One region of the Brachybacterium sp. ACRRE genome, then DNA from elsewhere that is predicted to be linked to it. Evidence: riboswitches for the same ligand, from Rfam matches in the RefSeq annotation. Region 1 holds a riboswitch; each other region holds the start of a gene.
What was found. Region 1 has a riboswitch for thiamine pyrophosphate ahead of thiC (phosphomethylpyrimidine synthase ThiC). Riboswitches for the same ligand answer to the same signal wherever they lie in the genome.
Positions count from the first base shown of each region.

Region 2: it holds a riboswitch for thiamine pyrophosphate, as region 1 does, so the genes downstream of both, thiD (bifunctional hydroxymethylpyrimidine kinase/phosphomethylpyrimidine kinase) here and thiC (phosphomethylpyrimidine synthase ThiC) in region 1, are expected to answer to the same signal.
Region 3: it holds a riboswitch for thiamine pyrophosphate, as region 1 does, so the genes downstream of both, MHY49_RS01945 (MFS transporter) here and thiC (phosphomethylpyrimidine synthase ThiC) in region 1, are expected to answer to the same signal.

Region 1 covers NZ_JAKRMO010000067.1:451-10,653, forward strand. Annotated here, with positions in the region: gene glsA (glutaminase A) at 1-681, opposite strand, end outside; gene MHY49_RS16020 (Gfo/Idh/MocA family protein) at 876-1,937, opposite strand; gene MHY49_RS16025 (sugar phosphate isomerase/epimerase family protein) at 2,012-2,908, opposite strand; gene MHY49_RS16030 (alpha/beta hydrolase fold domain-containing protein) at 3,195-4,073, opposite strand; gene MHY49_RS16035 (MFS transporter) at 4,232-5,740, opposite strand; gene thiC (phosphomethylpyrimidine synthase ThiC) at 5,852-7,609, opposite strand; TPP riboswitch at 7,607-7,721, opposite strand; gene MHY49_RS16045 (ketose-bisphosphate aldolase) at 7,866-8,726, opposite strand; gene MHY49_RS16050 (DeoR/GlpR family DNA-binding transcription regulator) at 8,873-9,706, shown strand; gene MHY49_RS16055 (class II fructose-bisphosphate aldolase) at 9,763-10,203, opposite strand, start outside.
Region 2 covers NZ_JAKRMO010000027.1:6,078-16,280, reverse strand. Annotated here, with positions in the region: gene thiM (hydroxyethylthiazole kinase) at 1-639, shown strand, start outside; gene thiE (thiamine phosphate synthase) at 636-1,304, shown strand; gene thiD (bifunctional hydroxymethylpyrimidine kinase/phosphomethylpyrimidine kinase) at 1,331-2,209, opposite strand; TPP riboswitch at 2,253-2,372, opposite strand; gene MHY49_RS09575 (NAD(P)/FAD-dependent oxidoreductase) at 2,379-3,482, opposite strand; gene MHY49_RS09570 (helix-turn-helix transcriptional regulator) at 3,574-4,152, shown strand; gene MHY49_RS09565 (CsbD family protein) at 4,252-4,461, opposite strand; gene MHY49_RS09560 (cold-shock protein) at 4,676-4,879, opposite strand; gene MHY49_RS09555 (hypothetical protein) at 5,270-5,671, opposite strand; gene MHY49_RS09550 (NAD-dependent succinate-semialdehyde dehydrogenase) at 5,787-7,178, opposite strand; gene doeA (ectoine hydrolase) at 7,191-8,354, opposite strand; gene MHY49_RS09540 (aspartate aminotransferase family protein) at 8,354-9,649, opposite strand; gene MHY49_RS09535 (hypothetical protein) at 9,979-10,203, shown strand, end outside.
Region 3 covers NZ_JAKRMO010000004.1:31,575-41,777, reverse strand. Annotated here, with positions in the region: gene MHY49_RS01970 (FAD-dependent monooxygenase) at 581-2,110, shown strand; gene MHY49_RS01965 (SDR family NAD(P)-dependent oxidoreductase) at 2,217-3,077, shown strand; gene MHY49_RS01960 (hypothetical protein) at 3,108-3,569, opposite strand; gene MHY49_RS01955 (thiamine phosphate synthase) at 3,752-4,513, opposite strand; gene MHY49_RS01950 (hydroxyethylthiazole kinase) at 4,510-5,436, opposite strand; gene MHY49_RS01945 (MFS transporter) at 5,433-6,848, opposite strand; TPP riboswitch at 6,840-6,932, opposite strand; gene orn (oligoribonuclease) at 6,994-8,916, shown strand; gene MHY49_RS01930 (thiamine-binding protein) at 8,956-9,297, opposite strand; gene MHY49_RS01925 (hypothetical protein) at 9,338-9,931, opposite strand; tRNA gene MHY49_RS01920 (tRNA-His) at 10,124-10,199, shown strand.

The DNA.
Region 1 (10,203 bases):
GGCGCCCATGACGGCGAGATCATCGGAGGTGACCAGGAGGGAGCACTGCCGCGTATAGGCGTCGAGAGCGTCCTCCGCTGGGATGCGGAGCCGGTCGTAGCTGGTCAGCAGGTCGGCGATCCCGCGGTTGCGGTGGTTGCTCGCGGACTCGGACTCCAGGACGGTCTCGTCGATCCGCAGCGGACGGCCCGCGAAGGCGCTGAGCCCCTCCCGGATCGCCTCGAACTTCGCGGCGCCGTCCTGCCCCGGCATGAGAGCGGTGGTGGCGATGGCTCCCGCATTCACCATCGGGTTCATCGGACTTCCGCTGTTCAGCTCGAGGGCGATGACGGAATTGAAAGGCAGTCCGGTGTTGTTGACGCCCACGATCTCGTGAACACTCTCGTGGCCGATCGCGTCGGTGACGAGCGCGAGCACGAAGGCTTTCGAGATCGATTGGATCGTGAAGAGGGCGGTGGTGTCCCCGGCTGTGTGCATCGGGCCCGCGGCCTCGGCGAGGGAGACGGCGAACAGATCCGGATCGGCCTCCGCAAGCACCGGGATGTAGTCCGCGACCGCGCCTTCCTGCAGGTCACGGTAGCGCTCATGCACCTCGTGCAGCAGCGTGCGCACGGAGGATTCGGCGGGGAGAGTTCCCGTGCGGGCGCTCTGGGGAATCTCGAGGACGTCGGTCTCGAACATCGCGACCTCCCTTTCGGGAACCTGGCGATCGACAGCTTCGTCATCTGGGTCTCTGTTCACGATACGGCTGTCGCCGAGCCATGAACAGAGGTGCCCGGAATGCCCTCATCGGGCTTTCCGTCCCGGTGTCTCCCGGCAAATCCGATGATCGCGGGGGAGCGCGTGACGTCGCGTCGGTCGTCGGCCGACGCGGATCAGCTCAGCGCGACCTCGCGCCCCTGCGCCGCGGATGCGTAGATCGCCTCGAGGATCCTCACGATCTCGACGCCATGGCCGACGGGCGCGAGGTTCTCGGTGCGGCCCAGGCAGGAGTCGAGGAAATGCGAGATCTCCGCCCGGAATCCGGCCTCCATCTCGAAGGTGCCGGATCCGATCTGAGGGGTCACGTTGACGATCGAGTCGTGCATCTCGGTGGCGATGCTCAGGCGGGGCTCCAGATCGGCTCCGCCCTTGTCCCCGAAGACGGAGACGCTGATCGAATCCTGCGTCGCGTGCAGGGAGTACGAGCAGTCGATCTGGAGGGTCGATCCGTTGTCGAAGCGCACGAGGGCCGTGGCCATGTCCTCGACGCTGTTGGCCGCGGGGTCGTGGTCCGAGGCCTGGTAGCGAGGAAGAGTGGTGATGTCGGCGCGATTGCCGAGCAGGTCAAAGGTGCTGCCGCTGACCGTGACGGCCGTCGGGCTTCCCATCAGGTACCAGCACAGGTCCAGCACGTGGATGCCGATGTCGAGCAGGGGGCCGCCGCCCGCGATGCCCTTGTCCGCGAACCAGCCGCCCGGGTTGCCCGCCCGGCGGATGCAGGAGGCCTTCGCGTAATAGATCTCGCCCAGGTCGCCGGCGTCGATGAAGGACTTCAGGACCTGGCAGTTCGGGGCGTGGCGGCGCACGAAGCCCACCTGCAGCACACGGTCGGAGCCCGCGGCGGCCTCCTGGATCCGCTCCGCCTCCTCGAGGGTGCGGGCCAGAGGCTTCTCGACCAGCACGTGCTTGCCGGCGCGGACGGCCGCGATGGCCCACTCGGCATGGGTGTTGTTCCAAGTGCAGATGCTCACGGCGTCGACCTCGGGGTCGGCCAGCAGCTCGTGCGGGTCGCCGTAGGCGCGGCGCGCCCCGTACTCCTCGGCGACCGTCCGGGCGCGCTCGAGGTGCACGTCGCTGATGGCGACGAGCTCCGCCTCGGGGTGGACGGCGTAGGCGTCGAGGTGGGCGCGGGCGATGGTGCCGGCGCCGATGATGCCGATGCGCAGGGTGCTCATGTCGGGTGCTCCTGTGTGGGGAGGACGGAGATGGACGACGCAGGGGAGGGAGAGGAAGAGGGAGGGGGAGTGAGTCAGATGCCGAGCAGTCGGCGCGCGTTCGCCAGACCGCGCGTGCAGCCCAGAAGGCTGTCCTCCCAGCCCTCGAACTCGATCGCGACGAAGCCCGCGAAGTCGGAGGCGCGGATGCTGCGGCAGATCGCGGTGAGGTCGAGGTCGCCGCAACCCACGACCGCCCCGCGCAGGTGCTTGCCGCCGCGGCTGCGGAACCAGCCCTCGCCGGGATCCGTGTCGGCCGGACGGATGTAGAAGTCCTTGAGGTGCACGACCATCGCAAAGGGCAGGTTCTGGGCGACCGACGCCTCGGGCGAATCGTCCACGCACACGAAGTTGCCGACGTCGAGGGTGGTCAGGAAGTTCGGCTCGTCCACCGCGTGCACGATGCGGCGCACGCGATCGGCGGACTGCACGAAGAACCCGTGGTTCTCCAGGCTCGTGGTGATGCTCCGGGTCGCCGCGTACTGCGCGATCTCCTTCGCGCTCGCCGCGATGCGGGGCAGGACCTGGTCGAACAGCGGGGTGTCGTCCCCCTCGAGTCCGGCGTGGCGCACCACATCGTGGCGCATGCGCGTGATGCCGAGGCGGTGCGCGAGGTCGACGTAGGCCTTCACCCGGGAGATCGCCTCGGCGGACTCGTCAGGGTCCTCGGAGGTGAGGTCCGCGCCGACGGCGAGACTGGAGAGGACGACGCCCGCGGCGGCCGCGTGCTCGCGGACCGCGTCGATCGCGGCCCCCTCCCAGCCGATCGAGGGGACGGGGGAGTCGGGCTCGTCGGAGAGGATCGCCAGCTCGAGGTGCTCCGCGCCGCTCGCGGCGACCCAGTCGATCACCTCGGTCAGCGTCATGTCGCCGGAGGAGAGCCGGGGATGGAAGGAGTACGAGCTGAAGCCGAGGTGGAGGTCGGAAGTCACCGGAGGGTCCTCGAGGGCAGTGGGGTGGGCCGGGGAGCGGTGCCGACGCGGAGGCCGGCTGCCGACGGCGCGCGGACCGAGGACACGGCGTCTGCTTCGACGCACGGGACCGGTCAGCGGCTGGTGTGAATGGTTCCAGTATGGCGGGACGGCCGACGGGGCCCACAGGGGGTTCAGCATGCGGGAGGCCGGAGCTCCCGTGCTGCGTCGTGGTCCGAGTCCGGGTCCGAGTCCGGGACCGGGTCCGGGTCCGGACCCGGGGCCGCGGCGGGGCGGCTGCGGCGGCTCAGCCCAGGATGCGCTGCGACGCGAGATCCAGGGCGGTGTGTGCTTCGGGAGCGTCCGCCGCGAGGTAGACGTGGAAGGCGCCGTCGACCAGGTCGAGCTCCACCTCGCCGCCCTGCGCGCGGGCCTCCTCGACGAATCGCAGCACGTCCGGGAGCAGCAGATCGTTCGTGCCCTGCAGGACCGTGACCGGCGGCAGGGAGCCGAGGTCCCCGAAGATCGGGCTGACAATCGGGTCGGTGAGGTCCCGGCCGCCCGCCCAGTTCCGGGCGGACAGGTGGAGGTTGTCGACGGTCATCAGCACGTCGGTCGGCTCCATCCGCACGGACTCGGGATCGGCGGTGCGCAGGTCCACCCAAGGGGCGTGGATCACGAGGTGATCCGGCATCCGGGTGCCGTTCTGCGCGGCGCGCAGGGTCTGCACCAGGGCCATGTTCCCTCCGGCGGACTCGCCGGCGACGACGTACCGGTGGTCTTTGGCCGCGTTCGGGACCTCGCGGGCCAGGGCGTCGATGAACGGCAGGGCGTCCTCGATGGTGCCGTCGGGCCCGGGCAGGTAGTGCGGGATCCACAGGTCGGCGCCGGTGCGGTCGGCCAGACCCAGCACGATCCGCCCGTGCGACTCCTGGAACGGCAGGGTGAACGCGCCGCCATGGAAGTAGACGACCTGGATCCCCGATCCGTGCTCGCGCGGATGCAGGACCTGCACCGGGAAGCCCGCGATCTCCCGCTCCTCGACCTCGAAGCGCTCGGGCACCTCGGGCGGCATCGGCGCCGGATCCTTCGCACGACCGGGATGCTGGGCGTCCTTCATCGCCTGGACGTGGGCGGGCTTGGCGGCGAGAGCGGCCTCGTAGGCCTCCTGGAGCGACACGGGCATGGCCCGATCCTTCGTCCGGGCGTGGGGCCTGTCAATCGACGGTTGGCTGCTCGTGCCGGTGGACCGTCGCTCGTGGCGACGGATCATCGCTCGTGCCGGCGGATGTCCGCTCGCGGGAGCCGGATGAGTGTGGTCCCCCGCTCCGGGGATCACAGGGGTCAGGCCGCGACGCGCTCGAGGTCCTCGGCGTCCACGTCCTTGCCCGTCGGATCCCAGCGGTTGAGCACGAGCGAGATCGCGCCGAGCAGGGGCGCGCAGGCGACGATCCAGAACACGCCCGTGCCCAGCTGCGCGGTGAGGATCGGGAAGCCCAGCAGGGAGAGGACGGAGAAGGCCCGCAGGGTGCCCTGGTTGAAGCCGACGCCGATTCCGCGCAGGCGGGTGGGGTAGGAGAGGGTCGCGAAGTTCATGAGGTTCGCGCCGGGGCCGCCGGCCTGGGCGAAGATGAACGCGGCGAGCATCGCGACGGCCACGAGCACGAGCGCGCTGCTGGGCACGCCGATCGCGGCGAGGGTGAACAGGGCGGCCGCCTGGATCGCGAAGCCCACAAGCGTGACCCGGCGCGAGCCGAAGCGGCTGACCACGCTCATGCCGATGAGACCGCCGGCCAGGCCGAAGCCCATGTTGATCACGAGCGAGGACACGATCGTGACCAGCGGGCCCTGGTGGAAGAGCGTCGCGATGATCAGCGGGGTGCCGTAGGCGACGGCGTTGTACCCGAAGGTCGAGAACACGGAGACGCACAGGGCGGCGACCGTGCGCTGCCGGAAGCGTGAAGAGAACAGCTCGAGGACGTTCGACAGCCGGGTGCGGGCGCTCGCGTGCTCGGGCCCGCCGGAGGCGTCGGCGTCGAGCTCGGCGGTGATCCCGTAGTGGCTGGAGAGCACGTCGACCGCGCCGCGCAGGTCGCCCTGATCGGCGAGCCACTGCGGGGACTCGGCCATGAAGCGTCGGCGCACCAGCAGCACGATCACGGCGGGCACGGCGCCGAAGCCGACGACGATCCGCCAGAGGTGGTCCTGCTGGGTGGCGGGAAGCAGCCAGAAGCACAGGAGCACGATGAGGTACCCGGTGCCGGTCGCGAAGTACCAGGCGGGAGACCATGCGTTGACGCGCTGAGAGCGGTTGCCCTTGCCGCGCAGCCGGGAGAACTCCGCGAGGAAGGCCATGGCGACGGGGATGTCGAGGCCGACGCCGATGCCCATGACGAACCGGAATCCGATGAGGGACCAGACCTCCGGCGCCAGCGCGCTGCCGAGCGCCGCGACGACGAAGAAGACCATGTCCGCCATGAACAGCCGGTACCGGCCGAAGCGGTCCACGAGGTAGCCGCCGGCCAGGGCCCCGACCACCGCACCGACCATGATCGAGGCGTTGACCAGGCCCGTCATGAAGCCGTCGAGGCCGAACTGCTCCTTGATGGCGGGCAGTCCGAAGGCGATCGAGGAGAAGTCGTAGGCGTCCATGAAGATCCCGCCGAGGGCCAGCAGGATCACCGCGGTCGCCTTCGGGTCGCGCGATCCGAGCGCGGAGAGGATCCGGCTGACGTCGGCCGCGGAGGAGACGCGCAGGGGCACGTTCGCGTCGGGGCCGGTGCCAGAGCCGGGAGCGGGGTGCGCGGAGCTGTTTTCGAGCGCGTTGGAGGAGGGGTCCATCGTCGGGGGCATGGGAACGATTGTGGAGGTCGCCGGCCGGTGCGCGTCGGCGTGTGTCGGAATGTGTCGGGTGTGCGGCGAGCGTCCTCCAACGTTCAGATGGGGTCCTCGGGTCGTGGGAACTTATTCACCCACCGGCACCCCGACCCCGGGCTCCGGCAGATACACGGTCCCGCCGCGCTCGCGGAACTCCCGGGACTTCTCCGCCATGCCCGCCGCCGCGATCTCCTGCTGGGCGGCCTCGCCGCCGAACTCGTCTCGGATGTCCTGCGAGATCTTCATCGAGCAGAACTTCGGCCCGCACATCGAGCAGAAGTGCGCGGTCTTCGCGGGCTCGGCCGGCAGGGTCTCGTCGTGGTACTCCTCGGCGAGCTGCGGGTCCAGGGACAGCCCGAACTGGTCTCGCCAGCGGAACTCGAAGCGCGCTTTCGACAGGGCGTCGTCCCGCTGGCGGGCGCCCGGGTGGTCCTTGGCGACGTCGGCCGCATGAGCGGCGATCTTGTAGGTGATCACGCCCCTCTTCACGTCGTCGCGATCGGGCAGACCCAGGTGCTCCTTCGGGGTGACGTAGCAGAGCATCGCGGTGCCGTAGCGGGCGATCTCTGTCGCCCCGATCGCTGAGGTGATGTGGTCGTATGCAGGGGCGACGTCGGTGACCAGCGGGCCGAGCGTGTAGAACGGCGCGCCGTGGCACAGCTCCTGCTGGCGCTCCACGTTCTCGCGCACCAGGTGCAGCGGCACGTGGCCCGGGCCCTCGACCATCACCTGCACGTCGTGCTCCCAGGCGCGGCGGGTGAGCTCCGCGAGGGTGTCGAGCTCGGCGAACTGAGCGGCGTCGTTCGCATCCGCGAGCGATCCGGGCCGCAGTCCGTCGCCGAGCGAGAAGGCGACGTCGTAGCGGGCGAAGATCTCGCAGAGCTCGTCGTAGTGCTCGTAGAGGAAGTTCTCGCGGTGCCGTGCCAGGCACCATCCGGCCAGGATCGAACCGCCGCGCGAGACGATGCCCGTCACCCGGTTCGCCGTCAGCGGCACGTAGCGCAGCAGCACGCCGGCGTGGATCGTCATGTAGTCCACGCCCTGCTCGGCCTGCTCGATCACCGTGTCCCGGAAGATCTCCCAGGTGAGGGCGTTCGCGTCGCCGTTCACCTTCTCCAGGGCCTGGTAGATCGGGACGGTGCCGATCGGCACGGGGGAGTTGCGCAGGATCCACTCGCGGGTGGTGTGGATGTCATCGCCCGTGGACAGGTCCATGACGGTGTCCGCACCCCAGCGGGTGGCCCACTCGAGCTTGGAGACCTCCTCGGCGATCGACGAGGTCACCGCCGAGTTCCCGATGTTCGCGTTGATCTTCACCAGGAAGCGCCGGCCGATGATCATCGGTTCGGCCTCGGGGTGGTTCACGTTCGCGGGGATGATCGCGCGGCCTGCGGCGAGCTCCTCGCGCACCACCTCGACGTCACAGTCCTCCCGCAGCGCAACAAACCGCATCTCGGGGGTGATCTCGCCCCGACGGGCGTAGTGCATCTGCGTGACGGTGCGCCCGTCGACCGAGCGGACGGGCGCACGACGCGCACCGCGCCATTCGGCGCTCGCCTCGCCGCGGCGCACGGCCCCGCGGCCGTCATCGGCCAGGTCGCGGGCGCGGCCCGTGTACTCCTCGACATCGCCTCGATCGCGGATCCAGTTCTCGCGCAGAGGCGGCAGCCCCTCCTCGGGCTCACTGCCCGGACCGGCGGTCCGGTAGACCTCGAGCGGCGGGTTCGGCGTCCCGGTGGGGGAGTCGTCCTGGGCGATCCTCGTGATCGGCACGCGGATGTCGTGCGCAGGGTCCTCGAGGTGGCCGAGGGCGTGGGTGGGGTAGTTCTCGGGGCGTGCAGACATGCAGTCGCTCTCCTTCTTCCTTCGCCGGCATGACCCGGAGCAGGTTCGGTCGGTACTCGGACAGCGTCAGTCCGATCTCAGCCCGTTGCGACGGGCACCCGAGGGATCGGCGACGACCGTAGCACGGGGCCGGGGCGTGCCCTGCACTGCCGATGGCGCACGGTCCCCGCATGCAAGAACCCCGGGAGCCTCCTGCACGGAGGAACGCCCGGGGTCCAGCGGGATCGCGTGTCTGCGCGACGACGGAAGAAGCGAATCAGTACAGCGAGGCCTTGCCGCGGGCCTGGAACAGGTCGATCTTGTGCTCGGCGACCTTCTTCATCGCCGGGATCGCGAGCGGCTGGATGACGTTGGGCTCACGCAGGGACGGGTCCGCGAGCACCTCGCGCACGGCCTGGTGGTACGCCGCCTTGATGTCGCTGGAGATGTTGATCTTGTTGATGCCCCGCTCCACGGCGCCCGCGATCTCCGCATCGGGGTTGCCGGAGCCGCCGTGCAGCACCAGCGGGATCTCCACACGGCTCTTGATGGTCTCGAGGAGGTCGAGGCGAAGCTTCGGGGTGATCGACGAGGGGTAGAGCCCATGGCTGGTGCCGATCGCGATCGCGAGCGAGTCGACGCCGGTGCGCTCGAGGAACCGGTCGGCATCGTCGGGGTCGGTGTAGATGATCTTGGAGGCGCCCTTCTCGGCCTGCTCGTCGAGCTGGCCGATCGTGCCCAGCTCGCCCTCGACGGAGACGCCGACCGCATGGGCCACGCGCACGACCTCGGCGGTCGTCGCGATGTTCTCCTCGAAGGGCAGCAGCGAGCCGTCGATCATCACGGACGTGAAGCCCGCCTGGATCGCCAGGAGCACCTGGTCCAGGGTGGCGCCGTGGTCCAGGTGGATCGAGACGGGGACGCTCGCGCGGTGCGCCCACGCGATGACCGACGGGATGAACTCGGTGCCCACGTGGCTGAGCTCGTCGGGATGGATCGCCACCAGCAGCGGCGCCTCCGTCTCCTCGCTCACCTCCACGAGGCCCTTGAGCATGGCGTAGTCGCTGACATTGAACGCGGGGACGGCGAACGAGTTCTCGTTCGCGACCGCCAGGAGGTCCTTGCCACTCAGCAGCACGATGGCCTGCCCTTCTCGATGCGTCTTTGCGTATCGGGTTTCTGCGTGTTTCTGCGGGTCTGTTCGATCCTATGCTTGGGTACCATGGGAGGCAACCCTGGCGACGATGCTTGTGGGTGGTGGACGGACGCGACGAAGGGACCCTGATGACATCGAGCCGGCGCACGGGCAGCGGAAGCGGATCGCGCGGAGGACACCTGCCCGCCCGGCGCAAGGCCGACCTCGTGGCCTTCGTCCTGGAGTCCGGTCAGGTGTCCGTCACCGAGCTCGCGCAGCACTTCTCGGTCTCGGCAGACACGATCCGGCGTGACCTGGACGAACTCGACGCCTCCGGAACCCTCCTGCGCACCCACGGGGGTGCGGTGAGCCCCACCCTGGTGCCCCGGACGGATACGGGACTGGACGTGCGGTCGCGCTTGCACTCGAGCGCGAAGGAGACGATCGGCAAGCTCGCGGCGGAGCTCGTCGGCGGCGACGGCACCCTCATGATCAACGGTGGCACGACGGCCATCGCGCTCGCCAGGCACCTTCCCGCAGGGGCGGGCTTGCGCATCATCACGAACAACCTGCATCTTCCCGCAGCGCTCTCCGCCGGCGTCGCCGACGAGATCTTCATGGTCGGCGGCGCCGTGCGCGTGAGCGCCCAGGCCACGACCGGCCCGATCTCCTCGAGCCTCGGCATCGACCGGGCCGACGAGTTCGACGTGCGCTGCGACCTGGCGTTCATCGGCGTCGGCGCGGTCTCGGCGCAGCAGGGATTCTCCACCGGGAACGTCTCCGAGGCCGGTCTCATGCGGGAGATGATGCGTCGCTCGGACCGCGTCGTGGTCCTCGCCGACTCCACGAAGCTCGGGCGCAGCGTCTTCGCCAAGATCGGGGCGCTGGAGATGGCGGACGTGCTGGTGACGGACGCTCAGCCCGATGCAGAACTGGGGCGCGCCCTCGCCGAAGCGGGAGTGGAGGTCATCCACCCCCGCTGACGGTCGACGGCCGACACCCGATTCCCCTGCGCGCGGGTGTCCACAGGCTCACCTGCTCAGCGCGCCCGGCCCACGCTTCCGCACGGTTCCATGTATGCGCGCACCGTCCGTTGGGCGGCGGCGTCCGCGAACGCCAGCAGCTCGAAGAGCTCCCGGTCGGGATCCTCGTGGTGCGCGTCCACGAATCCGCGCGCGTTCGCGTGCATGAAGTCGGCCCCCATGTTGATCTTGGCGACGCCGTTGGCGACCGAGCGCTGCAGGTCTTCCGGCGAGGTCCCCGAGCCGCCGTGCAGCACCAGCGGCGTCCCGCATGCCTCGTTGATGCGCTCGAGTCGGTCGAACTCCAGGACGGGCACGAACCCCTCGGGCAGGAGCCCGTGGCTGGAGCCGTAGGAGACGGCCAGCGCGTCCACGCCGGTGGCGCGCACGAACTCGGCGGCCTGCTGCGGGTCCGTCATCATCTCCTCACGGGTGAAAGCGTCGCCGGCCACCGCACC
Region 2 (10,203 bases), on a different contig from region 1:
GCGGTCGCAGGAGCGCGTCGCGTCGGGACGCCATGGGTCCTGGACCCGGTCGCGATCGGATCACTGCGGGTGCGCACGCCTCTGGCTGCCGAGCTCGTGGCGCAGGGGCCGACCGCCGTGCGCGGCAACGCCTCGGAGATCCTCGCCCTCGCCGGCGAGGGCACCGGCGGCCGGGGCGTCGACTCCTCCGACCCGATCGACGCGGCCGTCGCGGCGGCGACCCGCCTCGCGCGCACGCACGGCGCCGTGGTCGCGGTCTCCGGCGAGCGCGACCTCATCACCGACGGGAGCACGCTCGTGGAGGTGGGCGGCGGCAGTGCGCTGCTGACCCGGATGACCGGCGGGGGCTGCGCCCTGGGCGCCGTGATCGCGGCCTTCCTGGGCGTGCGCGGCGAGGGAGCACCTGCGCTCGAGGCCGTCGTCGCCGCACACGCCGCCTACTCCGCGGCGGCCGAGCGCGCCGCCTCCGGGGCCGACGGGCCGGGCACCTTCGCGCCCCGGCTGCTCGACGCCCTCGCTGCGATCGGCCCGGACGAGCTCCGAGCGCCGGGCCGCCTGCACGTCGGCGCCGCGACTCCGGGCGGTACCGGGGATCACGGCGACACCGTGGATCAGGGCGACGGGGGCGAGGCGGCATGAGGCCCTCGAGCGAGGAGCTCGGCCTGTACCTCGTCACCGACGCCGCGCTGTGCGGTGCGCGCGGCATCGTCCGCACGGTCGAGCTCGCCGTCGAGGGCGGCGCGCGGGTGGTGCAGCTGCGGGAGAAGCACGCGGACCTCGCCGAGCACGTGCGCCTCCTGGAGCGTCTCGCGCGGGTGATCGATGCGCGTGCGCTGCTGCTGGTGAACGACCGTGTGGACGCCGCCGTGGCGGCGCGCGAGCGCGGGATCCGCGTGGACGGCGTGCATCTGGGGCAGGGCGACGAGGACGTGCGCCGTGCCCGCGATCTGCTCGGGCCCGACGCCGTCATCGGGCTCAGCGCGAACACGTCGGCGCACCTGGACGCCGTGGCCGCACTGCCCGAGGGCACCGTCGACCACGTGGGCATCGGCGCGATCCGCGCGACCGCCACCAAGGCGGATCATCCGCCGGCCCTCGGCATCGAGGGGTTCGCGCTGCTCGCGGCCGCCTCCCCGGTGCCGAGCGTCGCGATCGGCGGGATCACTGCGGCCGACGTCCCGGCCCTGCGGCGCGCGGGCGCCTCGGGCTGCGCGGTGGTCTCGGCGGTCTGCGCGGCCGACGATCCCCTGCGCGCGGCACGGGTGCTCTGCGCGGCCTGGAGCGGAGCCGCATCGGATCAGTGAGCGGGGCCCTCGCCCGTGGGAAGGAGTCAGCGATCCGGCGTCGCCTCGCCGTCCCACAGCTCGAAGAAGTGGTGCAGCGGCCCGTGGCCGCGGCCCACGTCGAGGCGGTCGCTCGCGGCGAGCGCTCCGTGGAGGTACTCCTTGGCGCCCCGCACGGCGTCCTCGACGGACATGCGCGGCAGCCGGGCGGCGATCGCCGCGGAGAGCGTGCAGCCGGTGCCGTGGTCGTTGGTGGTCTCGATGCGCGGGGCGGGCAGCTCGAGGATGCCCTCGCTCCCGCACAGCAGGTCGGTGCTGGTGGGCGACCCCTCGAGGTGGCCGCCCTTGAGGAGGACGCTGCGCGGTCCGAGGGCCAGCAGGTCGTGGGCGCGCCGACGCATCTCCGCCTCGCTCCAGTCGGGCTCCTCCCCCAGCAGCACCGCGGCCTCGGGCAGGTTCGGGGTGAGGACGTCGGCGAGGGGCACGAGCTGCTCGCGCACGGCGTCGACCGCGTCCTCGTCCAGGAGGCGGTCGCCGCTCTTGGCGACCATCACGGGGTCCAGGACGATCCTGCGCGCGCCGTGGCGGCGCAGGCGCTCGGCGATCACCTCCGTGATCGCGGCGTTCGCGACCATGCCGATCTTCACGGCGTCCACCTGCACGTCCTCGAGGACCGCGTCGATCTGCTCGCCGACGAACTCCGGATCGAGCGCGACGACCCCGCGCACCCCCTGCGTGTTCTGGGCGACGACGGCGGTCACCACGGCCATCCCGAAGGCGCGCTGGGCGGCGAAGGCCTTGAGGTCCGCGTGGATGCCCGCGCCACCCGTCGGGTCGGTCCCCGCGATCGAGAGGACGTTGGGGATGCGACCGGTGGCGGGTTCGCCGGGGGACGGCGCGCTGGGACTGGGGGCGCTGGTGCTCACGATGCCTCTTCCACGAGACCGGCGGGGAGGGCGCTCAGCGGTTCCGTCCCTGCGCCGGCATGATCCGGATCAGGTGCTCAGGGTCTCCACGCCGTCGCCGCCCCGCGCTCCTGCGCATCGCGTGACCAGTGGACTCTCAGCCCCTTGCCGGGACTCCCCTCGGTGCCACTCACGCTAGCAGGGAGAGGCTCCCGTCGGCGGCCTCGCCCACCGTGCGCGAGCGCAGCGCGGCGTCGGTGTCGGCAGTGGCGAGGTCGGCATTGATGTGCGCTCCGGCGAGCGCGCCCGCGGCCGCCGCGGCACCCACCTGCGCGGTCGGGTCGGTGACGTTCCCCGCGACCCAGACGCCCGGGACCTCGCTCACCCCGGCCATCGCCGACGGCACCTTCGCCCCCATCCCCGGGATCTCCTCGACGCGCAGGCCCAGACCCTCGAGCCCGTCGAGGCGAGGGGTCATCGTGGTCGCGACGGCCAGCACGCGGCGCGCGATCACCTCCCCGCTCGCCAGGCGCACGCCCGCGATGCGGGGTGCGCGCTCCCCCTCGACGGCGGACGCGTCGGGGGCGGCTCCGTCGTCGGCGATCACCTCGGCCACCTCCTCGTCGATCACGCGGATCCCGCGGGCGGACATCCTCGCGCGGGTCCGGGCGTCGAGCGCGGTGCCGCGGGCGAAGAAGGCGATGTCGTCGCTGAGCTGGCGGAACAGCCACGCCTGGTGCGCCGACATCGGGCCCGAGGCGAGGATGCCGATCGGCTCGTCGCGCACCTCCCAGCCGTGGCAGTAGGGGCAGTGGACGACGCCGCTCCCCCAGTGCCGGGCGAGCCCCGGGATCGCGGGCAGCTCGTCGCGCACGCCGGTCGCGACGAGGAGTCGCCGGGCGCGCAGTGCGCGACCGTCCTCGAGGGTGAGGTCGAAGCCGCCCTCGACGCCGTCGACCCTCCAGTCCGGCCGCACCGAGGCGACGCGGCCCTGCACGACGGTCCCGCCGTAGCTCTCGACCTCGTCGCGCCCGCGTGCCAGGAGCTCGGCGGGCGGCGTGCCCTCGCGGCCCAGCAGCCCGTGGACGCCCTCCGCCGGGGCGTTGCGCGGGTCCCCCGCGTCCACGACGATCACGCGGCGGCGGGAACGGGCGAGCATGAGTGCGCCGTTCAGTCCGGCGGCGCCGCCGCCGATGACGACGACGTCCGCGGCGGGATCCGCCGCGCCGCGTGCCGGGGAGCCGTCGCGGGCGCTGGTGCCTGCGGATGCAGCGGTGATGTCTCGGGGGTCCATGGATGCCTCCTCCTGCCCGCGGGGCGGGCCGATCGTCGTGTACGACGTCGACACTAGGCATTGATTGCCTATACGGCATACTCTCTTGCCTATGACGCAAGAAGATGCCGCGATCGAGACCCTCGTGCGCAAACGGATCCGGGCGCTGCGCGTCTCGCGCGGGTGGTCGCTCGGCGATCTGGCGGAGCGCGCCCGGATGAGCCCGTCGTCCCTGAGCCGGATCGAGGGCGGGACTCGGCGCCTGGCCCTGGATCAGCTGATCACGCTGGCCCGAGCCCTGGACACGACCCTGGACGAGCTCGTGGACTCCGGCGCGGACGACGCGGTCTCGAGTCCCACGCTCGACGGACCGAGGGGCGCGATGCGCTGGACGATCCGGGGCCAGCCGGATCTCTCGGTGATCCGTCAGCGGCTCACGGAGCCGCCCTCGGCGCCCTCGGCCATGCGGGCGCACACGGGGCGCGAATGGTTCGTGGTGCTCTCGGGGACGGCGACGCTGCTGCTGGGCGACCGGCGGCTGCGGGTCGAGAAGAACCAGGCGGCGGAGTTCCCGACGATGCTCCCGCATGCGATCGGCGCCGAAGGGGGCAGACCCTGCGAGATCCTGGGCGTCTTCGACCGGGAGGCACGGCGCGAGCACAGCGGGCCGCCCTCCGCGTCGGCGAGCTGAGTCGGCCGGGCTCCGCAGGCCACGACGCGAAAGAGCCCCCGCCCGGCGCATGCCGGACGGGGGCTCCTCTCGGAGTACTGGGACTCCGGGCGACGAGTCTTACTCGCCGTCCTTCTTGCCGGTGAGGCCGTTCAGGGCACCCTTCACGGAGTCCTTGACGTCCTGGACCTTGTCCTCGAGGCCGGCGCGCGCCTGCTGCACCTTGCCCTCCGACTCGGCCTCCTTGTCACCGGTCAGCTTGCCGAGGCCCTCCTTGGCCTTGCCGCCCAGCTGATCCGCCGTGTTCTCGAACTTCTCATCCGCACTCATCAGTGCCTCCCTCGCTGTCGGATGTCCTGCTCGTACCCTTGCGAGTATAGGGACGAAGGCCGGACGGCGGGCGAGTTCCACCTGGCCGCGAGCTGAACGCGGTCGCGCCCCGCCCTCCGCCGATGAGGGCGGAGGACGGGGCGCGGTGCACGCGATGCGTGCGACTCCCGGAACGAGGCGGCGGGCGGACCCGCCCCTCAGCTCAGGAGGAGGTTCAGGCCGGCTGGATGTTGGTCGCGGTCAGGCCGCGATCCGTGCGCTCGGTGTCGAAGGAGACCTTCTGGTCCTCCTCGAGGTTGCGGTAGCCGGAGCCGGCGATGTTGCTGAAGTGGGCGAAGACGTCGGCCGAGCCGTCGTCGGGGGCGATGAAGCCGTACCCCTTCTCGGAGTTGAACCACTTCACGGTGCCTGTAGTCATGCAGTCTTTCCTTCGGTGTGCAGAGAGCAGATGCCCTCTGTGCGGTCACGACGAGATCTCCGCCGTGCGCCCCCACGGCGGAACCTTCCCGGTGGGAAGGAGTCCGAAGTGGGGAGTTCGTAGGGATGGGCGCGGGGCCTCATCCGGTGGGCTGCCGAGTGCGCTGCGGAGATCCTTCATGGACCTGCGACGCCACGGTCGATTGCAGGGGGTGTGGGTGCTGCGGGTGAAGATGTCCTGACGGTCGGCCGTGCGCTCGATCGGCGCTGTTGATTCGAGCGTACCCGATGAATCCGGATCGCACGAGGGGTTTGCCGCGTGCATCATGCGGGAGTGTCGGGCGGAGCACTCGACGGGCACGCGATCAGGCGCCGCCGGCGGCGGCTGCCGTCACCACATCGCCCGGGCGAGCGCGGCGACGACGACGCTCAGCAGCTGGCCGCCCACCATCATCACCAGCCATGACGCACCCACGGTCACGCCGACGATCGCCGCCGTCCTGCGTCGCGAGCGCTGCAGCAGGGCGACGACTCCGATGACGATGGCGACCAGCGCCACGAGCGCGAGCAGGATCGTCGATCCCCAGCCCCAGAGCGCGTAGCCCGTGTTGTACTTCGCCATCAGCAGCGGCACCAGCACATTCAGTCCGCCGCGGATGGTGGAGAGCACCACGAGCACGATCGCCGCGATCAGCGAGACGACGCCCAGCGGGTTCGACGCGGCGTACGACGCGGGATCAGAGGCGGAGGGGGACGGTGCGGCGCCGGAGCGCGGCTGTTCGGGCTGGCCCATGGGGCGAGTATGCCCGACGAGCCTCGCGCCCCGAAGGGATGAGGCGGGCGGGCTCGGCCTCGCGTGCCGAGTCCGCCCGCCTCATCGCTCCACGGTCAGGCGCGGGCCGCGCCGATCAGCCGACGGCGGGACCCACCCAGACCTGCTGGGCGTTGACGAACTCGCGGATGCCGTGCGGCCCCAGCTCGCGGCCGTAGCCGGAGCGCTTGATGCCGCCCGAGGGCAGACGCGGATCGGTCTTCACGATCCCGTTGACGCTGACCTGCCCTGCCTCGATGCGCCGGGCGAGGGCCTCCCCGCGTGCGGTCTCGGTCCAGATCGAGGAGCCGAGCCCGTAGGGCGTGTCGTTCGCGATCGCGATGGCATCGTCCGCGTCGTCGGCCGCGACGACCACGGCGACCGGGCCGAAGGTCTCCTCGGTGCACGCGGTCATGCCCTGCTGCACGCCGGTGAGCAGGGTGACCGGATAGAAGAACCCGGGCCCGTCGGGCATCTCGCCGCCCAGCACGAGCTGCGCCCCGGCCTCGACGGACGAGGCGACCTGCCGGTGCAGGTTCTCGCGCAGCTCCTCCCGGGCGATGGGCCCCACCTGGGTGGTGTCCTCGTGGGGGTCGCCCACGGTGAGCGCCGCGAGCTGCGCGCGCAGCAGCTCGACGAACTCGTCGTGCACCGAGCGCTCGACGATGACGCGCTTGGCGGCGATGCAGGACTGGCCGGCGTTGATGATGCGCGAGAGCGCGGAGACCTTCGCGGCCTCCTCGAGGTCCGCGTCGGCCAGCACGATGCACGGGTCCGAGCCGCCGAGCTCGAGCACCGCCGGCTTGATCTCGCTCGCGGCGATCGCCGCGACCTTCGCGCCGGCCCGGTCGGATCCGGTGAAGGAGACGGCGGCGATGCGCGGGTCGCGGATCGCCTGCTCGACGTCCTCGGTGCGGGCCTGGAGGACCTGGAAGATCCCCTCGGGGGCGCCGACGGCCCGGAAGACCTCCCCGATCGCCGCCGCGCAGCCGGGCACGTGCGGGTCGTGCTTCATCACGCACGTGTTGCCTGCCATCAGCGCGGGAGCGGCGAAGCGGAACGCTATCCAGAAGGGCGCGTTCCAGGGCAGCACGCCCAGCACCGGCCCGAGCGGCAGATGCTGGATGTAGGAGGAGGTGGCATCGGAGGCGATGTGCTCGTCGGCCAGGTACTCCTCGGCGTGGTCGGCGTAGTGCTCGGCGGCCCAGGCGGCCTTGTTCACCTCTCCCCTGGCCTCGCCGATGGGCTTGCCCATCTCCTGGGTCATCAGCGGTGCGAGCTCCTCGACGTGCTCGCGCATGTGCGCGGCGACGGCGCGGAGCACGCCGGCGCGCTCGGCGAAGGTGGTCTCCTTCCAGGTCGTGAAGGCGTCGTGGGCGCGGCCGACGATCCCGCTGATCTGCGAGGGAGTCGCGGCCGGCACCTCGCGCACGACGTCGCCGGTGGTGGGGTCGATGGCTGTCAGCACGCTGGCGGTCTGTTCGCTCATGGTGTGCTCCTCTCAGGCGGAGTGGACGGTGAAGTCCTCGGGGACGTGGAAGAGGGATTCGCAGCCGTCGGCCGTGATGCGGACGGTGTCGGAGATCCCGCAGGTCTTGTCGCCGTCCACGCCCCACATCCAGGGGATGAGGTGGAAGGTCATGCCCTCGTCGAGCTCGCGCCGGTCCCCGCTCATGAGGGAGAGGATGTAGCCCTCGTCCCAGCTGGGCGGGAAGGCGATGCCGATCGAGTAGCCGGCGCGGGTGATCAGGTGCGCACCCACGGAGTTGTCCTCGATGACGGCGCGGGTGAGCTCGTCGACCTCGGAGACGGTGACGCCGGGCTTCATGAGTCCGCGCAGCTCCGCCAGCGCCCGCTTCATCGTCTCCTGCGCCTCGTGCATGGAGTCGGTGAGGCCGCCGTTGACCACGGTGCGCATGATCGCCGCGTGGTAGCGGCGGTAGCAGCCGCCGATCTCGAGGAACACGTGCTCGCCGGGCTGGATGATGCGACCCTCCCAGGTGGCGTGCCCGATCATCGAGCGCGGCCCGGAGGTCACGTAGGGCATGACCGCCGGGAACTCGCCGCCCGCGCGGAACATCGCGGAGGCGATCGCCGCGGCGACGTCGTTCTCCGAGTTCCCGGGGACGGCCACCTCGACACCGGCGGCCCAGCCGGCCTCGGCGGCCCGCGCCGCGCGGCCCATCACCTCGATCTCCGCCGGCGACTTGCGCAGGCGCCCCTCCTCGACGATCCCGAAGCAGTCCACGAGCCCGTGCCCGAAGGCCTCGTGCATGCGGTCCTGCTGGTAGGCCGGGAAGTAGTAGCTGTTGCGCTCGAAGCCCACCGTGGCGTCGCCGAGTCCCAGGTCCTTCAGCAGGCCCACGAGGGTGACGATGGCGTCGCCGTCGTCGGGGAAGGGTCGGGTGCGGTCCACCCAGGTGCGGTGGATGACGTTGGACTCCTCCATGCCGCGGGTGACGAACACGGAATCGTCCGTCAGCGGCACCACGAGGGCCTGGAAGAAGGAGTAGCCGGTGGTCTGGTAGTCCGTGAGGTACATGAGGTTCTCGGGGTCCGAGATCACGACCGCGTCCAGTCCGCGCTCGGCCATGCGGCTGCGCAGCCCGTCGAGGCGGCGCTCGTACTCCTCGGGCGCGAAGGTCATGTCCTCGCGCCGGCGCATCAGCGGGCGCCTTCCAGGTCGGCGTCCTTCGCGGCGGGGATCGCCGCCGCGGCGGCGTCGATCGCCTCGGCGAGGATGTCGAGGCCGGCCGCGAGGTCGTCCTCGGGGATCGTCAGCGGCGGGATGAGCTTCACGACCCGGCCGTCCTGGCCGCAGGGGCCGATGAGCAGGCCGCGTGCGAAGCACTCGTCCTGGACCTTCTTGGCGAAGGCGCCGTCGAGGGTGTCCAGGGCCTGCATCATGCCCTTGCCGCGCACCTCCCATCCCCGTTCGGGGTGGGCCGCGGCGATCTGCTCGAGCCGGTCGCGCATCACCTGTCCCTTGGCGGTCACGTCCTTCCCGAAGGCGTCGTCCGTGAAGTAGTCCAGGGCCACGGTGCCCGCGACGAAGGACATGCCCTGGCCGCGGAAGGTGCCGGTGTGCGCGCCGGGCGACCAGTGCCGGTCGACCTCGGGCTTGTTGAGGTTCATGGCGATCGGGGTGCCGAACCCGCCCAGACCCTTGGCGAGCGTGATGATGTCGGGGTCCAGGCCCATCCCGTCGAAGGAGAAGAAGCTGCCGGTGCGGCCGATGCCCGCCTGGATGTCGTCGAAGATCACGAGCGCGCCGACCTCGCGGGCGAGGTCCTGGACGGAGCGCAGCCAGGCGGCGCTGGCCACGTTCACGCCGCCCTCGGCCTGGATCGGCTCGAGGAGGAACGCGGCGGGAGCGGTGAGCCCGCTCGAGGTGTCCAGCAGTGCCTCCCGGTACTCGGCGATCGCGGTGTCCCCGCCCGGCGCGGTCTCGAACGGCAGGCGCACGATGTTGTCCAGTGGCACGCCCGCCCACTGCCGGAAGGCGTGGTTGGCGGTCGCGGCGAGGGAGCCGAGGGTCATGCCGTGGAAGCCGTGGCTGAATGCGACGATCTCCCGGCGGCCGGTGGCGCGGCGGGCGAGCTTCATGGCGGCCTCGACGGCGTTGGAGCCGGTGGGGCCCATGAACTGCATGCGATGGTCCATGCCGCGCGGGGCCAGGATGACGTCCTGGAACTTCTGCACGAAGTCCCGCTTGGTGGTGGTGTACGTGTCGAGGCTGTGGGCGACGCCGTCGTTGCTGATGAACTCGATCAGCGCCTCCTTCATCCTCGGGTTGTTGTGCCCGAAGTTCAGGACGCCGGCGCCGGCGAAGAAGTCGATGTAGCTGGTGCCGTCCTCGTCGACCTGGCGCGCGTTCGACGCGGAGGCGAAGACGGTCGGGTAGTTGCGGCAGTAGCCGCGGATCTCGGATTCGTGCTGCTCGAAGACTGCAGTGTCCATGGCATATGCCTCGCTTTCGGCGACGTGCGAGAGGACGACGATCCGGACCACTGTGTCCGGGATCGACGAAGGCGGCCCCGAATCGAGAACCGCCTTATGACGCACCCTCGACCCCCGATGCCGCCCCCGTCAAGCAGGGTCTGTCCCCCGGTGCCGACGGGCCGGGCCGTTCCACGCTCCCACCTGCGCGGGGTCCGTCTCGATACATCCGGGGATCGGGGCCCGCCGGCGCGTCGTCGGTTCGCGCGCCTCGCGTCCGACCTTCCCGAGGCATGCGAGCGCACGTAGGGTGGCAGCCATCACACGTCGCGATGGAGGAGGCGACCACGATGGCGCAGACGGAGCCCCACCTGGCCGAGATCGCGCTGCGGGTCGCGCGCGGCGAGCTGGCCATCGTGCCCGGCAGCCCGCGCAGCGGCCCGAACTCGCGGGCGGAGGCGCAGGCGCTGCTGTTCGACGCGCTCGGCGCCCTCCCGGAGGACGTGCAGCACCGTCTCTTCGGGGAGCCCACCCAGCGCGCGATGTTCCTGTACTACGAGGAGGGCCCGGCGACC
Region 3 (10,203 bases), on a different contig from region 1:
CGGCAGGTACCTGGTTACCCTGTGCGAGCCCACAGGATCACGGGGGATCACGGTACCGACGACGGGGGAGCTCGTGAGCCAGGCCGCTGTCCACACCACGTGGCACGCACCAGTCGCCGATGCGACGGCGAGTCACGGCTGCAGGTACGAGTTAAGTACGACTTAAAGAGGGAAGCGCCGTGAAATCGGGTGACCCGGCATGAGCTTAAGTGACTCGCATTCGTCACATCAGCGCAGGTCAACACAGCTTCCCTTGACGCTGACCAGCGAGGATCTCCACTGGGGTTCGATAATCCGTAGGTTGCAGGTTCGAGTCCTGCTGGGGGCACTCCGTCCGCTTCGCGAGGAGCTCGACCCCAGGGCACTGAGTCCGCGGATCGGCATCGCTCCGCTGCTGCAGGTGAACTCGATCGGGACCAGGCCGTTCCGGGCGAAGGCCGTCATCCAGGTCCTCTGCGGCGCCCCGTCCCCGCCGTGACCAGGATATCTCCCCCACCGGGGCTTGCGGCAAGGCCCCCTCGGCCCGCCAGAATGCTCGCTCGCGGCCGGATGCTCCGGCCGCAGAGGGGCGGAGGCGCACATGGTGGACGCACGGATGGACGAGGACGTGCACGACGTGCTCGTGGTCGGCGGCGGGCCGACGGGCATGATGCTCGCGGCCGAGCTGCGGCTGCAGGGCATCGACGTGGTGGTGCTCGAGAAGGAGGAGGAGCCGAGCCGCCTCGTGCGCTCGCTCGGCCTGCACGCCCGCAGCATCGAGATCCTGGACCAGCGCGGGATCCTCGAGCGCTTCCTCGCGGAGGGGACGGTGTACCCGGGCATCGGTCGGTTCGCCGGGATCCCGTCGGCCAGCTCCCCCGAGCTCGACACCGCTCACGGGTACACGCTCGGCATCCCACAGCCCGTGACCGACCGTCTGCTCGAGGAGAGAGCGCGCGAGCTCGGGGCCGACGTGCAACGCGGACGCGAGGTCGTCGACATCGCCCAGGACGCGGAGTCCGTGGATCTCGTCCTCGCCGACGGCGAGCACGTGCGCGGACGCTGGGCGGTCGCATGCGACGGCGGACGCAGCCGCGTGCGGGGCCTGCTCGGGATCGGCTTCCCGGGCGAGGCGGCCGAGCACGTGTGGCTGCTCGGGGAGATGGAGGTGACGGCCCCGGCCGAGGAGGTCGCCGCCGTCTCCGAGCGCGTGCGGCGCGAGCACCGCGGCTTCGGGATCGGCCCGTCCTCGAATCCGGGGCTCCACCGGGCCGTCGTCCCCGCGGAGGGTGTGGCCGAGGACCGCACGGAGGGGCCGACGTTCGAGGAGTTCCTCGAGCGGCTGCGCGTCTTCGCGGGCACCGACTTCGGCGGCCACTCCCCCGTCTCGCTCACCCGCTTCACCGACGCCACGCGGCTCGCCGAGCGCTTCCGCAGCGGCCGAGTGCTCCTCGCGGGGGACGCCGCGCACGTGCACCCGCCGCTGGGCGGCCAGGGGCTGAACCTCGGCATCCAGGACGCCTTCAACCTGGGGTGGAAGCTCGCGGCGGTCATCGCGGGTCAGGCCCCTCCCGCTCTTCTCGACAGCTACGAGGCGGAGCGGCGCCCGGTCGCCGCCGACGTCCTGACCACCACGCGCGCGCAGAGCGTGCTGATCTCCGGCGAGCCCGGCGCACTCGCCCTGCGGCGCGTGCTCGGCGAGCTGATGGACCTCCCGGAGGTGGACCGGCTGCTGAGCGAGAAGATCGCCTCGCTCTCGATCCGCTACGACCTCTGGCCCGGTGGCGAGGCGCCGGGCGGCATCGTCGGCCGCAGACTGCGGGACCTGCCCGTGGGCTCCGGGCGTTTGTTCGAGCGGATGCGCGAGGGCAGGTGGACGCTGATCGATCCGTCCGGCGCCTTCGACGACGAGCGGTGGTCGGATGCGGTGGATCACCTGGTCGAGCCCGTCGAGGACCTCCCCGCGCCCGCCGCTCTGCTGAGGCCCGACGGGCACATCGCCTGGGCCGCCACGGCGCCGGCGCCCGAAGGTCCCGGACTGCCCGCCGCACAGTCCTCCCTCGACCCCTCGAGCCCGGAGCCCGACCCCTCGACCCTGGAGTCGGTGCTCGAGCACTGGCTCCCGCGGTGACCTCGGGGCGCCCGGATCCGCGTCCTGACGCCTAGCGTGGGGGCGAGGGCCGGATCGCCGAGCCCTCGCCCATCCACGAGGACGTCGGAGGTCCAGGCCATGAGCGATGCATCCACCCCCATCACCGCGAGCGCGACGATCGCGACGTGGCTCGAGCACCCCCGCGGCGGACGGGGCCGACCGGGCAGACCCGGCAGACCGCGCCGACGCATCCTCGGGCCGCTTCGCCGGGCGCACCGTCGTGGTCACCGGCGCCGCCGGCGGCATCGGTCGGGCGACGGCCGAACGGCTGCTCGCCGAGGGCGCGCGCGTGGTCTCGACCGACATCTCCGCCGAGCGCCTCGAGGCGCTCGCGGCCGAGACCTCTGGAGCGCACGCGGACCGGCTGGTCACGGTCGTCGGTGATCTCGGCTCCGCGCGAACGATCGACGCGATCCTCGCCGCGGCCGGCGAGCGCGTCGACGCGCTCGCGAACGTCGCCGGGATCAACGACGACTTCTCCGCGATCCACGAGGTCAGCGACGAGATGTGGGCGAAGGTGCTCGCGGTGAACGTGGGCGGTCTCGTCGCCCTCACACGGGCGGTCACGGCCCGGATGCTCGAGACCGGGGGCGGCTCGATCGTGCACGTCGCGAGCGAGGCGGGACTGCGCGGCTCGGCCTCGGGCGTCGCCTACACGGCCTCCAAGCATGCGGTCATCGGGATCACCCGGTCGATGGCCTTCATGTACGCGAAGAAGGGGATCCGTACGAATGCCGTCGCGCCGGGCGCGGTCGCGACGGGCATCCCGATGCAGCCGGAGATCGCGCCCTTCGGCAGCGCCCGGCTCGAGGAGGCGCGCGGGAACATCCCGTCCCTCGCCACGGCCGAGCAGCTCGCCTCCTCGATCCTGTACCTGCTCTCCGAGGACGCCTCGAACGTCAACGGCGCGGTGCTCGCGTCCGACGGGGGGTGGTCGGCGGTGTGACGGGACGCCGGGTCCGGGTCTCCGTCCGGGTCACAGCAGCAGGGCGATGATCGCGCCGATCACGAGAACGGCACCCGTGAAGGCCGGGATCGCCCAGTCGCCCGGCGTCGCCGCCGCACCGGCGCCCCCGCGCAGTGCCGCGGGGTCGTCGGGCCCCGCCCCGGCGAGCGCATCGGCCCGACGGTCCGCGAGTCGGCACACCACGAACAGTCCGATCACGAGGACCCCCGCGAGGACCATGTACAGCGGGGTGCGGTAGAGCCACGAGTACGGGGAGAAGTGCACGATCGTCACCGCCGCGAAGACGATCGGGACCTGCCGGTGCGCGCGGCGCAGGATCAGGTAGATGAGGATCGGCAGCGCGAACACCTGGGAGACGGCGAGCGCCGTGGACAGCTCGTCGAGCAGCGGGTCCTGGGGGCGCGGTCCGGTGGCGGTCAGGGCCATCAGGCCGAAGGCGATCGGCAGGGCGATCACCCCCTGCAGCAGCACCGCGTAGGCGCCCGCGAGCTGCCCGCGCCATCGTCAGACGCCCGCCGCGAGCAGCCAGGTGAGGCCGTAGGCGAGGAGGAAGGCGAAGCCGTGGTGGTTGACGGTCGCGAGCCGGCTCAGATCCGTATCCATGCCGACGGTCTACCGGGGTCGGCGCCCGCCGTCCCCGGGTCCGTGCGAGGTCATGACATCTGTCGTGGAGCGCCCCGTGACGCCGGTCCCGGATCGCCCTCGAACCCGGCCAGCACCTCGCGGACCACGGCCGCAGGGTCGCTCGCGCCCATGATCGCGCGCATCAGGGCGACCCCGGCGACACCGGTCGCGGCGAGCGCGGGGACGTCGGCGGGCATCACGTCTCCGATCGCGACGATCGGCAGGCGTGTGCTCGCGAACAGCGTCCGGTAGCCGTCGATGCCCAGGGGCGTGCGTCCCGAGTCCTTCGTGGGCGTGGGCCGGAAGGGGCCGGCGCCCACGTAGTCCAGCAGCTCCGCCTGCCCCTCGGCGGACCTCACGAGGTCGAGGGTGCCTGTGGTCAGCCCGATGATCGCGTCCGGGCCCAGCAGCGCGCGAGCCGCGGCGACGGGCAGGTCGTCCTGGCCGAGGTGGACGCCGTGCACGTGCGCGCCGCGCGCCCGGGCGGCGAAGGCGACGTCCGCCCGGTCGTCGACCAGGACCCGGCACGCGGGAGCGACGGAGCCGACCGCACGCGCCACCGCGGTCACGAGGCCGAGCAGCTCACGGGCCTCGAGCCCCTTCGCACGGACCTGGACGATGCCCGCGCCGGCCGCGGCGGCGGCAGCCGCGGTCTCCACGGTGCGGCGGTCGCTCCCGGAGGTCACGAGGTAGCAGCGCAGGTCGAGCGGCACCGGGGCCGCCGGGGCCGCCCCGTCTACGTCCAGGCCCGGGCGATCGTGGTCGTGGTGGTGGTCATGGGGCAGGGTCATCGGTCCTCCTCGGCGGTCTGCAGGGCGTGCTCGCCGATCTCGTCCAGGGCATCGAGCAGGGCGGTGCGAAAGGCACCGGGCCGCGGCGCGCGCCGGGCGGCGCGCTCCCCCGCGACGTCGAGCCACACGGTCGCGGCGTGAGCGGAGCGAGCGGCACGAGCTGCGAATTCCGATGTCCCGACGGGCGGGTCGACGGGCCCGATCCTCTCCACCGCGACGAGGCACGCGGCGGTGAGCGCCCCGAGCAGACAGCCGGTGCCGGTCACCCGGGTGAGCAGCGGGTGGCCCCGACGGACCTCGATCTTCGGTGTGCCGTCCTCACCGGAATCGCCCGCACCCGCACCCGCGCCCGCGCTCGCGTCCGCCCCAACGATCCGGTCGACGGGCCCTGAGACGGCCACCGCCCCGTCGGTGAGGGCGACGATCTCGCGGGCGGCGCCACGAGCGCTCTCAGTTCCGTCGCTCGCGTCGGCCCCGCGTCCGCCGGACCCTCCGCGCAGGGCGAGGACCTCCGACGCGTTTCCGCGCACCACGTTCGGACGCAGCCCCACGAGCTCGCAGGCGAGGGCCGTGCGCACGGGCGGGAGCCCGATCGCGGTCGGATCGAGCACCCAGGGGTGACCGGCCGCGATGCTCGCGAACACGGTCGCGGGGATGCCCGCCATCGCATCGGTGCTGAGGGTCCCGAGGTTCACGAGCAGCGCGTCGGCCGCCTCCGTGACCACGGGCGCCTCGGACTCGGTCTCCGTCATCATCGGGCGGGCACCCGCGGCGAGCAGGCCGTCGGCCACGATGCCCATCGACACCGTCGCGGTGAGGCAGTGGACGAGCGGCGGGCACCGGCGCACCTCGGCGATCACCGGGGCGACCGCGCGCAGGTCCGCATCGTCGTCGTGCTCGTGCGGTTGCTCGTCGCGGCTCATCGCCCGCTCCCGCGGCCGTCCCGCGCGGCGACGGCGTCGAGGTCCCGATCGATCTCCACCGCGGACAGCCGCGGTCCGATCGCCGCGCCGAGGACGAGGAGGATCCCGCCGAGCACGAGCAGCGAAAGCACCGCGGCGCGCGGCCCGAGCAGCGCCGAGAGCCCGGGCAGGTAGAACGGGTAGAGCGCGGGCAGGATCAGCGAGAGGCTGTAGCCCATCCCGTAGCCCGTGGACCGCACCGACGTCGGGAAGCGCTCGGAGAGGTAGGCGGAGACCGGCCCGTACGCGGCGACGGTGACGACCTGGAGCGCCGCGGCGAGCACGGCCGCACCGGCCAGCGTGCTCGAGCCCACCGCCGTCCACCACAGCACCGGGCCCAGCACGGTCGCCGCGATCCCCCACCCGATGAGAAGTCGGCGCCTGCCGGTGCTCGTGGAGAGATGCCCGGCGAGCGCCATCGCGAGCGCCTGCGCGCACGAGGCGATGCCCATCGCGACCGAGACGCTGGTCGCCGGAAGGCCCGTGTCCTCGCCGAGCTGGGCGGTGAGCATGATGACGGTCGTGTTCGTGAGCAGCCACAGCCCCGTCATCAGGGTGAAGACCTGCCAGAAGGCGCGCGCCCAGCGTCCGCGCAGCATGGCCGCGATGCCCGTGACGGCGGGCTCGTCCGTCGGCTCGGGCCCCTGGGGCCGTTCGCGCTCGCGCCGGGCGATCGGCGCGTCGACCACGTGCCGTCGGTAGTAGACCAGCATGCCGAGGGAGGCGAGCGCCCCGAGCACGAACAGCGCGCGCCAGCCCCAGGCGGCATAGGCGTCGGGCCCCAGGACCAGGAGCAGCGCGGCGGTCGCGAAGGCGATCGCGGCCTGCGCCCACGGCGCCATCGAGAGGATGAGCCCGCTCATGAGGCCGCGCCGGCGCGGGGCCGACCATTCCATGGCCAGGGGGATCGCGGCCGAGTACTCGCCGGCCACGAAGATCCCGCCGAGGAAGCGCAGGCAGAGGATCAGGCCGATCGTCCCCGCACCCAGCAGCTCATGGGTGGGCATGGCGGCGATCAGCAGGGCGCAGGCGGCCGTGCCGGTGATCGCGACCTTCGTGGTGCGCGTGCGCCCCAGGCGGTCCGAGATCCTGCCGAAGACCATGCCGCCGACGGGCCTGCCCAGCATCATCGCGATCACCACGATCGCTCCCGTGGTGGCGGCGATCCCCGGGCCCGCGACGACGGCGAGCGCCGGGGTCAGCGCGGTGAGCGGCAGGAACACGTGGACGTTGTCGATGAAGTTGCCGACCACCCCGGCGCGCAGTGCGGCGCGGCCCTCGGGCGGCAGCTGCGGCATCGGCGTCGGCCCGGCCGGCGGCGGGTGGGCCGCGGCGGCGATCGTGGGCGGGCTCTCGGGCAGACGTGACCGCATGGCGGACATCCCTTCGTCAGTGCGAACTGCATCAGGTTCCACGGGTGTGATCTCAGCGCGCGCGGCGCACCCCGTGTCCGGCGCGCCAGTATTCCAGAGGCGCCAGCGGGGCCGCGGCGCCGTCCGCGGCGACTACCCTTGCCACGTGAGCACTTCGAATCGTGGAACCGCCGACCGCATCGTCTGGGTCGACTGCGAGATGACCGGACTGGACAAGGAGAAGGACGCGCTCGTCGAGATCGCCGTCCTGGTCACCGATGGTGACCTCAACATCCTCGGGGAGGGCGTGGACGTCGTCGTCAGGCCCCCGGCCGAGGCGCTGGAGCAGATGGGCGACTTCGTGCGCACCATGCACACGAATTCCGGGCTGCTGGAGGAGCTGGACGCGGGCATCACCCTCGAGGCCGCGCAGGAGCAGTGCCTGGCCTACGTGCGCGAGCACTGCCCGGAGGCCGGCAAGGCGCCGCTCGCGGGCAACTCCGTGGGCACCGACCGCGTCTTCCTCGACAAGGACGTGCCGGAGTTCGCCGCCTGGCTCTCCTACCGCACGATCGACGTCTCGAGCCTCAAGGAGCTCGCCAAGCGCTGGTTCCCCCGCGTCTTCTACAACACGCCCGCCAAGCACGGGGGCCACCGCGCCCTCGCCGACATCCGCGAGTCCATCCAGGAGCTCAAGTACTACCGCGAGGTGCTGTTCGTGGCCGACCCGGGGCCGACGACCGCGCAGGCCCAGGCCGCCGCGCGCACCTTCGAGCTCACGGCCGACGGCGAGAGCGCCGACGGGTCCGACGAGGCGGCCGCAGGCGCGGCGGGCTCCTCCGCACCGGCGGTGCCGTGGCTGCAGCGCGCCACCCATCGCACCTGGCTGGACTCCGAGGGCGAGGAGCTCCTCGTCTTCGGCGCCGAGTCGCTGCGGGAGGACGGCGGCTTCGGCTGGCTCGACGAGAACGGCGAGCTCGACGGCGACAAGCCGGCCGAGCTCTGGGTGACCTGCCGCATGACCCACTGCTTCGCGCTCGCCACGATGCTGGGCAGCCCCGAGTACGGGCGCTTCGTGGACCACGGCATCGAGTCCCTGCGCACCGTCTTCAAGGACGAGGAGCACGGCGGCTGGTTCTCGAAGATCGCCGGGGAGACCGTCATCGACGACGCCAAGGAGGCCTACGCGCACGCGTTCGTGGTGCTCGCGGCCGCCTCCGCGTCCGCCGCCGGACGCCCGCACGCCGCGGAGCTGCTCGAGGAGGCCCTGGGCGTCCTCGACGAGAAGTTCTACGACGAGGAGGCGGGGATGAGCGTGGACACCTTCGACCGCGCCTTCGCCGTCTGCGAGGAGTACCGGGGCATCAACGCGAACATGCACACGACCGAGGCCCTGCTCGCCGCGGCCGATGTCACCGGGGAGCGCCGCTGGCTGGACCGCGCCGTGGGCATCATGACCCGGGCGATCGACGAGTTCGCGCGCGAGCAGGACTGGCTGCTGCCGGAGCACTTCGACACCTCGTGGAACCCGATCCTCGACTACAACGAGGACAAGCCGGCCGATCCGTTCCGTCCCTACGGCGCGACCGTCGGCCATTGGCTCGAGTGGTCCCGCCTGGTGCTGCACGGGCGCGCCGCGCTGCTCGCGAAGGACGGCGAGGCACCCGACTGGATGCTCGAGGCCGCGAATGCCCTGATGGGGAGGGCCGACGACGCCTTCGGCATGGACGGCGAGCCCGGCTTCCCCTACACGGTGGACTGGGACGGCACGCCCGTGGTGCACGAGCGCATGCACTGGGTCGCCGCCGAGGCGACCGCCGCCGCGGCCGTGATGTTCCAGGTGACGGGCGACCGGAAGTGGGCCGACCGCTACCAGGCCTGGTGGGAGTACGTCAGCGAGTTCCTGCTGGATCCCGAGCGGGGCAGCTGGCACCACGAGCTGGACCGGCGCAACCAGCCCCAGGCGCGCACCTGGGAGGGCAAGCCGGACATCTACCACGCCTACCAGGCCACGCTCATCCCGCGACTGCCCGTCACCCCGACCATGGCCGCCGCGGTCCGCGACGGCCTGGTCGACGAGATCGGCTGATTCGGCCTGGCGGCGCCGCTCTCACATGCGGCGCCGCCCTCAGTTCCGGTCGAGGGCGGCGTCGAGGCGCTCGATCTTCCCGTCGAGCTCGCCCTCGTGCCCGGGGCGGATGTCGGCCTTGAGCACGAGGGAGACGCGCGAGCCGTAGCGGCCGGCCTCGGCCGTCGCGCGCCGCACGACGCCCATCACCTCGTCCCAGTCGCCCTCGATCTCGGTGAACATCGAGCTGGTGCGGTTCGGGAGCCCGGACTCCCGGACCACGCGGACGGCGGCGGCGACGGCGTCGTGGACGCTCGCGGCGTCGGATCCCTCGGCGAGGTCGCGGGTGAGGCCGGGATCGGAGGGCTCACCGGTGGGCTGGACGGAGAAGGCGATGATCATGCCCCCACTGTTCTCCCCCATCGGCCCGCGGGCAAGCGGATCATGCGCTGACGACGGGCCCGCGGCTCCTCGAGATCCACTCCCGCAGCCGGGAGACCGTGTCCAGGACGGGTGTCCCGGTCGTGTCGATGACCTCGACCTGCCACGCGCGCGGCCTCGCGGCGGGAGGCAGCCAGCGCTCCCATCGCATGCCCGGCTCGCCCGTCGCGACGATCACCTCGGGAGCGTGGGCGGGGTCCGCGGCGTGCCGCCGGTGCCAGCGAGCCCATCCCAGGAACGCGTCGACCTGCGTCGGCGACCACGTCCCGGGATCACGGGCCACCAATCGGCGTCGACGCTCCTCGTCCGCGACGTCGAGGAGGCACACCGCCGCGCGCAGGTCTGCGACCTCCGGCACCGCCAGCAGTTCGCCGATCGGCGACTGGCCCGTGAGCAGCAGGTCCACACCGTGCTCCTCGAACCGGATCGCCTCGCGCACCCACCAGCGCAGTTCGCGCTGGCGCCAGGCGGTGTCGGCATTGCTCGGCACGCCGCGCTCGTCGCTGTCGTGGACCACGATGCGCGGAAGATCAGCGCACGAGAAGGCCGCCGTGGTCTTCCCGGAGCAGCTGGAGCCGGTCACGAGCAGGAGCATGCGGCGAGCCTGTCATGACGAGGCGGGATCCGGCTCCTGCTTTTCCGGCCCGGAGTCCTCCGGACCGATGCCCCAGTCTGCCGTGCCGGCGAAGTGCAAGGCGTCTCACAGCGAGAACCCCCGTCCGAGGGTGCGGAGCAGGGCCGACGCCCGGTATGCTTGCTTCTCGTTGCGGTCCTCGGAGCGCACATGGTGGTCGTAGCTCAGTAGGTAGAGCTCCTGGTTGTGGTCCAGGCGGTCGCGGGTTCAAATCCCGTCGATCACCCCAAGAA